Regions from separate parts of the Nocardioides sp. WS12 genome, predicted to be linked through region 2. Evidence: predicted binding sites of a transcription regulator. Region 2 holds the regulator's gene; each other region holds the start of a gene.
What was found. The regulator LexA, encoded in region 2, represses DNA repair genes until DNA is damaged. The targets are predictions, from matches to a motif close to TCGAACANNTGTTCGA.
Positions count from the first base shown of each region.

Region 1: the regulator LexA is predicted to act here: its motif matches at 1,842-1,857, upstream of HRC28_RS12745 (SAV_6107 family HEPN domain-containing protein).
Region 3: the regulator LexA is predicted to act here: its motif matches at 1,703-1,718, upstream of HRC28_RS22815 (alpha-ketoglutarate-dependent dioxygenase AlkB).

Region 1 is NZ_CP053928.1:2,623,592-2,626,835, reverse strand. It holds gene dinB (DNA polymerase IV) at 1-590, opposite strand, end outside; gene HRC28_RS12750 (methyltransferase domain-containing protein) at 612-1,325, opposite strand; gene HRC28_RS12745 (SAV_6107 family HEPN domain-containing protein) at 1,356-1,817, opposite strand; gene HRC28_RS12740 (hypothetical protein) at 1,926-2,393, opposite strand; gene HRC28_RS12735 (YbaK/EbsC family protein) at 2,455-2,928, shown strand; gene HRC28_RS12730 (FAD-dependent oxidoreductase) at 2,940-3,244, shown strand, end outside.
Region 2 is NZ_CP053928.1:1,707,056-1,710,299, forward strand. It holds gene HRC28_RS08035 (MXAN_6640 family putative metalloprotease) at 1-1,434, opposite strand, end outside; gene lexA (transcriptional repressor LexA) at 1,484-2,227, opposite strand; gene HRC28_RS08045 (LysM peptidoglycan-binding domain-containing protein) at 2,483-2,866, shown strand; gene HRC28_RS08050 (hypothetical protein) at 3,023-3,244, opposite strand, start outside.
Region 3 is NZ_CP053928.1:4,730,100-4,733,343, reverse strand. It holds gene HRC28_RS22825 (hypothetical protein) at 1-594, shown strand, start outside; gene HRC28_RS22820 (VOC family protein) at 650-1,054, shown strand; gene HRC28_RS22815 (alpha-ketoglutarate-dependent dioxygenase AlkB) at 1,058-1,675, opposite strand; gene HRC28_RS22810 (GntR family transcriptional regulator) at 1,839-2,528, shown strand; gene HRC28_RS22805 (hypothetical protein) at 2,550-2,915, opposite strand; gene HRC28_RS22800 (NAD(P)H-dependent oxidoreductase) at 3,088-3,244, shown strand, end outside.

The DNA.
Region 1 (3,244 bases), 920 kb from region 2:
CGCAACAGCCGCTGTCGGGTCGCCTCGCCGACGCCGTAGAGGACGCCGACGTCGAGGGGGTGCACCTCGGCAACGAACCGGTCCGGGGAGATCACCCGGACTCCGTCGGGCTTGGCCTGGCGGCTCGCGAGCTTGGCCACGGAGATGGACGCGGCGATGCCGACCGAGCAGGTGATCTGGTGCTGGGCGTGGATCCGCGCCCGGATCAGCTCGGCAATGTCCTCCGGCGGACCGAACAAGCGCACGGCACCCCGCACGTCGAGGAACGCCTCGTCGAGCGAAGTCACCTCCACGAGCGGCGTGACGGTGCGGAAGGTCTCCATGATCGCCCGCGACACCGGGGTCAGGACCGAGAAGTCGGGCGGCATCGTGACCGCCTGCGGGCACAGCCGTCGGGCCTCGGTGCCGGACATCCCCGACCTGATCCCGAAGCGGCGCGCGGGGTAGTTCGCGGACAGGACCACACCGCGGTGGCCACCGCCGACGACCACGGGGACGTCGTGCAGTTCGGGGCGGTCGCGGATCATCACGGCCGCGTAGAACGCGTCCATGTCGACGTGCAGGATCGGGCACAGCGGCGGCGCAGTCATCGACCGGCCGCCCGGCAGGGGTCAGCGCAAGCGGGCGAGGACGTGCAACTGCGCCGCGAGGTGGAAGTACTCCGGGCGCTCGGCGACCGCACGCTCCAGGTCAATGAGGGCCGCGACCGCGCCGGGCTCGATGTCGACCAGGGCAGCGGGCACCAGGTCGGTGAAGACCCGCACGCCGTGCATCGTGGTGGTCGCGAAGCCGGCGCCGTCGAGCAACTCCTCGATCTCACCCACGGCGAACCGGCGACCGGTGCGGTTGTCGACGTTTTCGACGCCGTCGAGCAGGGCCCGGGCCTGCCCGAAGTTCCCGGACATCGCCCGCGCGAGGACGGCGGCATGGCGCTGTCCGACGACGACGCTGAGCAGTCCGCCGGGCCGCAGTACCTGGGCGACGTGGTCCAGGGCCAGCACCGGATCGACGACCTCGAGAACGCCGTGGCAGAGCACGACGTCGGCGCTGCCGGCGCCGACGACGTCGACCAGGTCGGTGACGTCACCCTGCAGGCCGGAGACCTCCAGGTCGGCCTCCTGGGCGCGTCGCGCCAGGGCCGCGAGGGCATCGGGACTCGGGTCGACGACACGCACCCGGTGGCCCGACTCGGCCAGGCGTACGGCGAAGCCGCCGGTGCCGCCGCCGAGGTCGACCACGTCGCGGGGCCCGTCAGCCAGGGCCGCTTCGAGCGCATCCCAGACGACGGCAGTCCGCACCGAACCACGCTGCTCGCGAGAGGCCATGCAGGAAACACTAGTGGGCCGCAGGGCGGATCAGCCGACGGCCCGGACAACCAGTTGCTCACCGACGGTGGCGTGCGGGGTCAGGCCCAGGGATTGCTCGACCAGGGCGAGGAAGCGGTCGGCGTCGCGGACCAGGTCGTCGGCCTCACGCGGCGAGGCTGCCCGGGAGGACCCTGCCTCGGCAGCAGCGCGCTTGGCGGCGCCGGCGGCGAAGAAGGTGGCCCACTCCCCCATCTCGGGCGCCACCTCGGTCAGCAGTACCCACGCGTTCTTCTGGTGCCGCATCCGCCCCGTGGCGGGGCGAGCCCGCGCCGACAGCAGGGCGGCGGCCGCCCGGAGCGCCGCGACATGGGCGCAGGCATAGCGCGTGGCCACGTCGGTGGCCGTCACGGCCTCGCTGAGCGACTGCGCCGCGCGAAGGAGGTAGTTGTGGGTGGTCGCCGGCAGGGTGTGCGGGCTGACCTGGAACGAGGGGGCGAACTGCTGGTCCACGGAGCGGTCTCCTTCGAACGGAGTTCGAACACTTGTTCGAACGATTCGAAGGTACACCCCCGCTCCGACACGACGTCAAGAGTCGATCAGGAGTCGATCAGGAGTCGATCAGGAGTCGGCCGGGGCCGAGTCCTTCCGCAAGAGCCCACGGCCCGCGTCGCGCACGAACTGATGGCTCTGGGGGTGCCAGATGAAGACGAGCGTCACCGCGCTGAGCACCGCGGCCGCGATCGCGGACCACTCGACGAGCGTCGGCGGATCGGTCCGCACCGTCGCGACGGTGACCACGAAGATGCTGACGACGATGCAGGCCAGGGAGTGGCGCGCCCAGTTGTTGCCGGTGCGGAAGAGCGCGATCAGCGTGGCCGCGAGGACAGCCGTGACGCCGTACAGGACCAGGATGACGGGCACGAACTCGACCGGCTGGACGGTGCTGTCGCCGACCTGCATGGGCGACCACACGGCCCCCAGGTCGTCGCTCTTGACCACGACCATCACGCACACGAGCGCTCCGGCCACCAGCAGGAGCCACAGCAGCCAGCACGCGAGCTCGACTGCCGGTGGTCTCTTGGTCATCGTTCCTCCTGCATCAGCGGGCTGGCCATCGGCAGGCGGGCCCGGTCGATAGGGTCTCCCCATGTCGGCCGACCACCCCTCGATCGCCCGGTTCCGCGAGGAGCACGAGCGCCTCGGCGGGAGCGGGGAGATTGTCATTCTGCCCGACTCGGTCCACACGGCCGCACTCGCGGCCGAGGCGCTCGGCTGCGAGGTCGGTGCGATCGCGAACAGTCTGCTCTTCGATGCCGACGGATCTCCCGTGCTGATCCTGACCTCAGGCGCCCACCGGGTCGACACGGCCCTCACGCGCGAGCGGATCGGTGGCGCAGAACTCAAACGCGCGAAGCCGGAGTTCGTGAAGCAGCACACCGGCCAGGTGATCGGCGGGGTGTCCCCCATCGCCCACCCGGCGCCGATTGCGACGTACCTCGACTCGTGGCTCCAGAAGTACGACGTCGTCTGGGCAGCCGCCGGTCACCCCGCCGCGGTCTTCTCGACGTCGTACGACGAACTCCTGGCGCTGACCGGCGCCACCCCGATCGACGTCGACTAGAACGGACACACATGGCACGCATCGTCGTCATCGGAGGCGGACTCGGTGGCATGGCCACCGCCGCCCGACTCGCCAAGCAGGGCCACGAGGTGGCGCTGCTGGAAGCGGCCGGGCACCTCGGCGGCGCACTCGCGCCCGTCCACCAGGACGGCTTCACGTGGGACGCCGGCCCCACCTCCACACTGGTACCGGCCGCGCTGCGCGACCTGTTCCGCAAGACCGGTCGGCCGCTCGAGACCGAGCTCGGCAGCGACCTCGAGCCGCTCGCCGTCCTGCGTGAGCACCGCTTCGCCGACAAGACGTCGGTGCAGATCCC
Region 2 (3,244 bases):
GGTCACGACCGCAGCGCCGCCGGCGATGAGGTAGTTGAGGTTGAGCTGGACCCGCAGCCGCCACGCCCCGGTCATCTTGGGGACGAACCGGTAGTGCTTGGCGCTCAGGTGGTGCAGCTGGATCCGCAGGCTCTTGGAGGGCGCGGAGCCACTGAGGTTGTAGGTCCCGTACAGCGGCGCGGGCCGGTAGCCGGCGCCTTCGGAGTAGTACTGGGCAGGGTTCCGGTTCCAGAAGGCGAACCCCGCGAACTGGACGTTCATGGTGGTGCGCAGGTCCGTCAGCGTCGAGGTGATGGCCTGGACGGAGTACTGGCCGCCGGCGCCAGCCTTCTCCCACATCCTGCGGATGATCACGGGCATCAGGCCCTCGGCGGTGGGGTAGCGCTCGCCGAGGTACCGGAAGAAGATCCACGACCCGTACTGCGCGAGGTTGCCCCACCGGTCGAGCGGCTGGCTGGGTACGCCGAGCGGACCGTAGGGGAGGTAGGAGCGGTTGTCGTTGATGGAGTTGAACAGCTCGTCCTCGGCCCAGGTGGCGGTGCCCTCCATGAACCAGCCGTCCTCGTTCGCGTCGTAGGCGAACTGCACGGCGTGGAAGTACTCGTGGGCAGCGGTGACCTTGAGGTTGTCGGCCGGCGTGTGGTTGGGGTAGTCGGCGCTGCTGTAGTTGTTGTCGACGACGCAGTAGGCGGGCGCCGGGCCCTGGCCGCTGATGTTCTCGTCGGTCGCGCAGTACCCGTAGATGCCGAACTGGCCGAGTTCAGCGATGTAGATGTCCACCTTGTCGGCGCCGTTGCCACCGATGAACCCGTCGCTCGCGGGCCGCTGGTAGCCAGCGTTCGTGTAGGCGTTCGCCACCACGGAGAAGGCCTGCCAGACGAACTCGACGTAGTCGGGGTAGGCGGCGTCGGTGCCGGACCAGCGACCACTCGTGCCGTTGTTCTCCGGGTCGGCGGCGCTCGCGTCGGCTCCGTCGACGTAGTGCACGCAGAGGTAGCCGCTGCACAGGGGCGTGTTCTCCGGCGTCTGGTAGCAGGGCGGTCCGTTGTTGCCGTCGCACTCGTAGCTGCCGGAGGCGCCGAGGCCGTCGGTCGGGCGCGCGAGCAGGCGCCCGGCGTCATCCTTCTTGTCCTTGGGCAGGTCGGCCCGGCTGGCGGCGAGGTCGCGCAGCGCCAGGGTCACGTCCTTGCCGTGCTCGCGGTCGGCCTTCGTCGTGGCCGGCGCAGCGGTCGGGTCGAGCAGTTCCTCCGCCGCCTCGAGCGCCTGCTCGGCCACTTCCCGCGGAGTCTCAGCCGCGGGCGCACCCGGGCCGGCGGGAGCCGCTGGATCCGTGGGGTCGGCCTGTGCTGCGGTGCCGAGGGACGGCACGAGCAGGAGGAGGGCAAGCAGGGCGATGAGCAGCCCCGAGAAGGGCAGGTTGCTGCGGCGCGTCATGGGGAAGCTCGGCCTTCATGGTCGATGGATTGAACCCCCTGACCTTACGTCAGACCCGGCGAAGGACCGCCGTGACCTTGCCCAGGATCGTGGCGTTGGTGCCGTCGATCGGCTCGAACGCGGGGTTGTGCGGCAGCAGCCACACCTGCCCGGCCTTGCGCTGGAAGGTCTTGACCGTTGCCTCGCCGTCGATCATGGCGGCCACGATCTCGCCGTTCTCGGCCGTCGGCTGCTGGCGGATCACCACGTAGTCGCCGTCGCAGATCGCCGCGTCGATCATCGATTCACCACTGACCTGGAGCAGGAAGAGCTGGCCGTCGCCGACGAGCTGGCGGGGGAGCGGGAACACGTCCTCGACGCGCTCCTCGGCCAGGATCGGGCCACCGGCGGCGATCCGGCCGACGACCGGGACGTTGCGGGGGGCGGGCGCAGCGTCGTTGATGCCAGTGTCGTCGTACCCGTCATGGCCGGTCTCCTCGACCGTCGACATCGCGCGGCGGGCGGCCATCACCTCGGGCAGGAAGACCTCGAGGGCGCGCGGCCGGTTGGGGTCGCGCTTGAGGTAGCCCTTCTCCTCCAGGGTGCGCAGCTGGTGGGCGACGCTGGAGGTGCTGGTCAGACCGACGGCCTGGCCGATCTCGCGCATGCTCGGCGGGTAGCCGCGCTTCTCGATGCTGTCCTTGATGTGGGCGAGCACGCGCAGCTGGCGTGCGGTCAGCCCACTGGCGTCCGGAGGTCCGTCGGGCAGCTCCGTGACGGTGCTGCCAGTCGTGGTCTTGGCCTTGTCAGCCATGGATGCCCTCCCAAGTCTTCCGGCAAGTCGCCCGGTTCGGATGTGACGACGCTAACCGATGAACCGGCCCTTCTTCAAACATCTGTTCGAAGGGGCGTGTCGCGACACGCCGTCGAGCGTCTGTTCGAACAGGTACTGGATTTGTTCGAACACCTGATCTAGTCTCGTACACATGTTCGATCGAACGCCTGATCGATCAGCTTCTGTCGGACGGTCTGACTAGACATGGCCCGTCCACTTCCCCCGGAGGTTTCCATGAGCACCATCACGTTCGCCCCGCAGGTCTCCACCGTTCGTCGTACGACGACGGCTCGCCCGGTGCGTGCCCGCAGCCAGGCCGGCCAGGTCCGGCTGACCCGCCGCGGCCGGCTCGTCGTGCTGGTGCTGGCCCTCCTGGTCGTCGCTGCGGCAGCCGTGTGGCTCGCCGCCGGTTCTGCCGCGACCCGCGAGGGTGGCGGCGAGCCCGCCGTCGAGATCGTGACCGTCGCTCCGGGCGAGACCCTGTGGGGCCTGGCCAGCGACGTGGCCGCGACGACCGGCGACAACGTGCGCTCGGTGATGGAGCAGATCCAGCAGCTCAACACGCTCGACTCGAGCATGGTCTACGCCGGCCAGCAGCTCCGCGTGCCCACCGAGTAGCGAGCCGTTGGTCGAGGAGGTTGCGCAGCAACCGTCTCGAGACCAAACTCGCCCGTCGCTTCGACCCCGACGGGTGCAGGGGAAGACGAGGGGCGGGGCCTGGCTCATGCAGCCGGCCTCGCCCTTCGCGCTGTTCGCATCGGGGCGAGCCGGGTGCTACCGAGCGGCGCGCTTGCCACCCTTGGGGGCAGCCGGGTCCCGCTTCACTCGGGGCGTCGGGCCCTCGCTCCATCCGACCGCACGGGAGAGGCGCACGGCGAGCATGAACGCCAGGAACAGGCAGAACATCGCGCCCATGCAGGCGACGAGCAGGAAGAACCAGGCGCCGGCCTTGCCGTCGTGGCGGGCCGTGGCGCCGAAGTCGATGGCGGCGAAAAC
Region 3 (3,244 bases), 2.1 Mb from region 2:
CTGCAGAAGGTGAACCTGGCTGACCAGGACCTGCGACGGGCAGAAGGGCACCCCGAAGGGCCGCGGGCCCAGCAGGACGTGGCACGAGCTCGCGAGCGGCTCGACGCGGCCAGCAGTGCGCTGGACCCCGACGCGGATCGGCCGACCGTGGAGCGGCCCGTGGAGCGGCCCGTGGAGCGGCCCGTGCTGAAGGAACCCGGTCGCTGGTCTGACCTGCCGTGGCGGCGGATGGCCCTGCTCGCGGTCGCCGTGTTCGTGCTCGCGCTCGGCGTGATCAGCATCGTCGAGGTGCTGGCGGGCAAGAGCGTCTCGACGATCACGGGCGGTACCGACGACGACCGCACCTCCATCACCGGGATCTTCGGTGACCGCACCGGGACGGACGAACAACCGACCGAGCAGGTCACGCCGACCGACCCCACCACCGGGCCGACCGAGAGCGAGTCGACCACCCCGACCCAGGAGACGTCGGCGACCACGACCGACACCACCGAACCGACTCCCTCGGACACCCCGACCGCGACGGTCACCGTGACCGAGACGGCCACGGAGTCCGTCGACCCGGTGGATCCGACGGCGTCCGCCACCCCCTGACGAGCCGGGCGGAAATCCGGTTGTGGCAACGGCTGGCGCCGGTGAGAGTGGCCGCATGACGTCGTACATCTCGCACACCACCGTCGACAGCCTCAACGCCTACGAGCTCTCGGAGTGGTGGAAGCCCGTCCTCGGCTACGTCGACGTGGACGGCGACCCGAACCTGCCCGGGCACGTCGAGTGCATGATCCTCGACCCCGTCACCGGCCACCAGATCCTCTTCCTTCAGGTGCCCGACGCCAAGACCCCGCTGAAGAACCGCGTGCACTTCGACCTGCGCCCCCGTGAGGTCAACCGGGACGAGGAGGTGGCCCGTCTCCTGGAGTACGGCGCCACCCAGGTGGCCGACCATCGCGGCATCCACGGGCCCGGGTCCGGCTGGGTCATCCTCGCCGACCCCGAGGGCAACGAGTGCTGCATCCTGCGCTCGGACGCCGAGCTCACCGCGCAGGAACAGTAGGGCTCAGAACACGCCGAAGGGGCGGAACTGGACCGAGATCCGCGGTCCGGCTGACGCCACCTTGGGGACCGCGTGCTCCCAGGTGCGCTGGCAGGAGCCACCCATCACGACGAGGTCGCCGTGGCCCATCTCGACCGCGAATCCCTCGCTGCGTCGCTCCGGATCGCGGGGCCGCAGGTGCAGCTTGCGGGGATCGCCGACGGACACGATGGCGACCATCGTGTCGTGGGTCGAGCCGCGCCCGATGGTGTCGCCGTGCCACGCGACGCTGTCGCGCCCGTCGCGGTAGTAGCAGCAACCGGCGGTCCGGAACGGCTCGCCTAGCTCGTCGCCGTAGCGGGTCGTCAGGTCCTCGCGCGCAGCCGTCAACGCCGGGTGGGGCAGGTCGTCGCCAATCATGTAGGTGTGGACGAGGCGGGGTACGTCGACCACGCGGTCGTACATCGACCGGCGCTCTGCGCGCCAGGGGACTTCGTTGACCAGCGCCGCGAAGACGTCGTCGGCGTGGGGGAGCCAGTTGCGGGCGACGTCGACCCAGGCGCCGTCGCTCAGGGCGCGACGCTCGATCGGGCCGGTCTGTTCGGGCGCGACCGTCTCGAACAGGGTGCTCTGGAAGTCCACCGCCATGGGGCCCATCGTAGACCCTGATCGAACAGGTGTTCGTACGACGTGGCCGTGGAGATGTCCGCGAATCCGATGGTTCGGGCAAATAAATCGGAGTTCGCCGGACGCGTCGTCGGCCCCCTCCTAATCTCCGAATTGTGGCAATGGTCGAGGGGGGTTGATGAGCCGCATGCTCAAGCACGTGGAGATCCGCGAGTACGTCCGCGAGCTCGTTCGTGGCAGCGCGCCCGGCACGGCGGCGCCGTCCGAACGCGACCTGGTCGACCGCTTCGGTGTCGCCCGGATGACTGTGCGTCAGGCGCTCGATGCACTGGTCGGTGAGGGTGTGCTCGAGCGGTTCCCGGGACGGGGCACCTTCGTCGCCGTACCGCGGCGCACGCCCACCGGAGTCTCCAGCTTCACCGAGGACATGGCGGCCAAGGGGGTCGTCGCTGAGTCACGCACGCTCGTCGCAGAGCGTGTCTCGCCGACCCCGTCGGTTGCCGGTGCCCTGCGCCTGCGCCCCGACGAGATGGTCGTGCACTGGCAGCGGCTGCGCCTGGCTGACGGCCGACCGGTGTGCCTGTCGGACGCCTTCTTGCCGGAGAGCATGGTCCCGGGCCTCCTCGAGAAGCTCCCCGCCAGCCTGTACGACGACCTGGCCTCTCGTGGCCGCCGACCCACCTGGGCCGAGGACGACGTCGCGGCCCGCACGGCGACGGACGTCGAGGCCGGTCTGCTCGAGCTTCCGGTCGGTGGAGTGGTCCTGCGGCGGGCGCGTCGCGCGCTGTGGCGCGACATCCCGGTCGAGGTGTCGCGGACGATCTACCGCGGCGACCAGCACTCCGTCTGCCTGCTCCTGCGCGACTGAGATCGACCGGGCCAGGCCACCTCAGCCGGTCAGGCCTCCCAGCGGAGCGACCGTCTGGCCGGTCTCCTCGCACACCCACTGTGGGTCCGGGCCACCCAGGTCCGGGTCGATGTGCAACGCGTGGATCGGCCCGTCCTGGCAACCGACGCACACGGGCCAGAGGCCTTCGCGGGTGCCGCGGCCGAACTGATCGGCCAGCGCGTCCTGGAGGTCCTGCGCGATGAGGCCGCCGATGTACGGCGCCCCGTCCGTCCACTGCTCGAGCCACCATCGCCGTTCGGAACAGGCCTCCTCGAGAAGGGTCACCGTGTTCGGCGTCCCGAGGGCACGGGCCTCGAGATCGGCGAGCACCTGCGCCCGGGCCACGAAGATCACGGTGTCGTCCACAGGCCCATTGTGCGTTGGTTTCCCAAGGGCGCTCGGGAGCCGGTCTGCACGGTTCCGTTGGTGGCGCGCGCGGGTGCTGCGGCGCTAGCGTCGGCATGTTGTCACGCCCGGCTCTCGGTGCTCGTCCCGCCGGACCTGTCCTGCCCACTGAACCCGCGCCCCTGGAGCCCCCATGAGCACTCGTCTCCTGCACATCATCGCCACGCCCCGTGGCCTCGCTTCCAACACGGGACGCGTCTCCAGCGTCCTGATCGAAGAGCTGCACCAGAAGTACGACGACCTCGAGGTCACCACGCTCGACCTCTTCAGTGCTGACCTCCCCGCGGTCG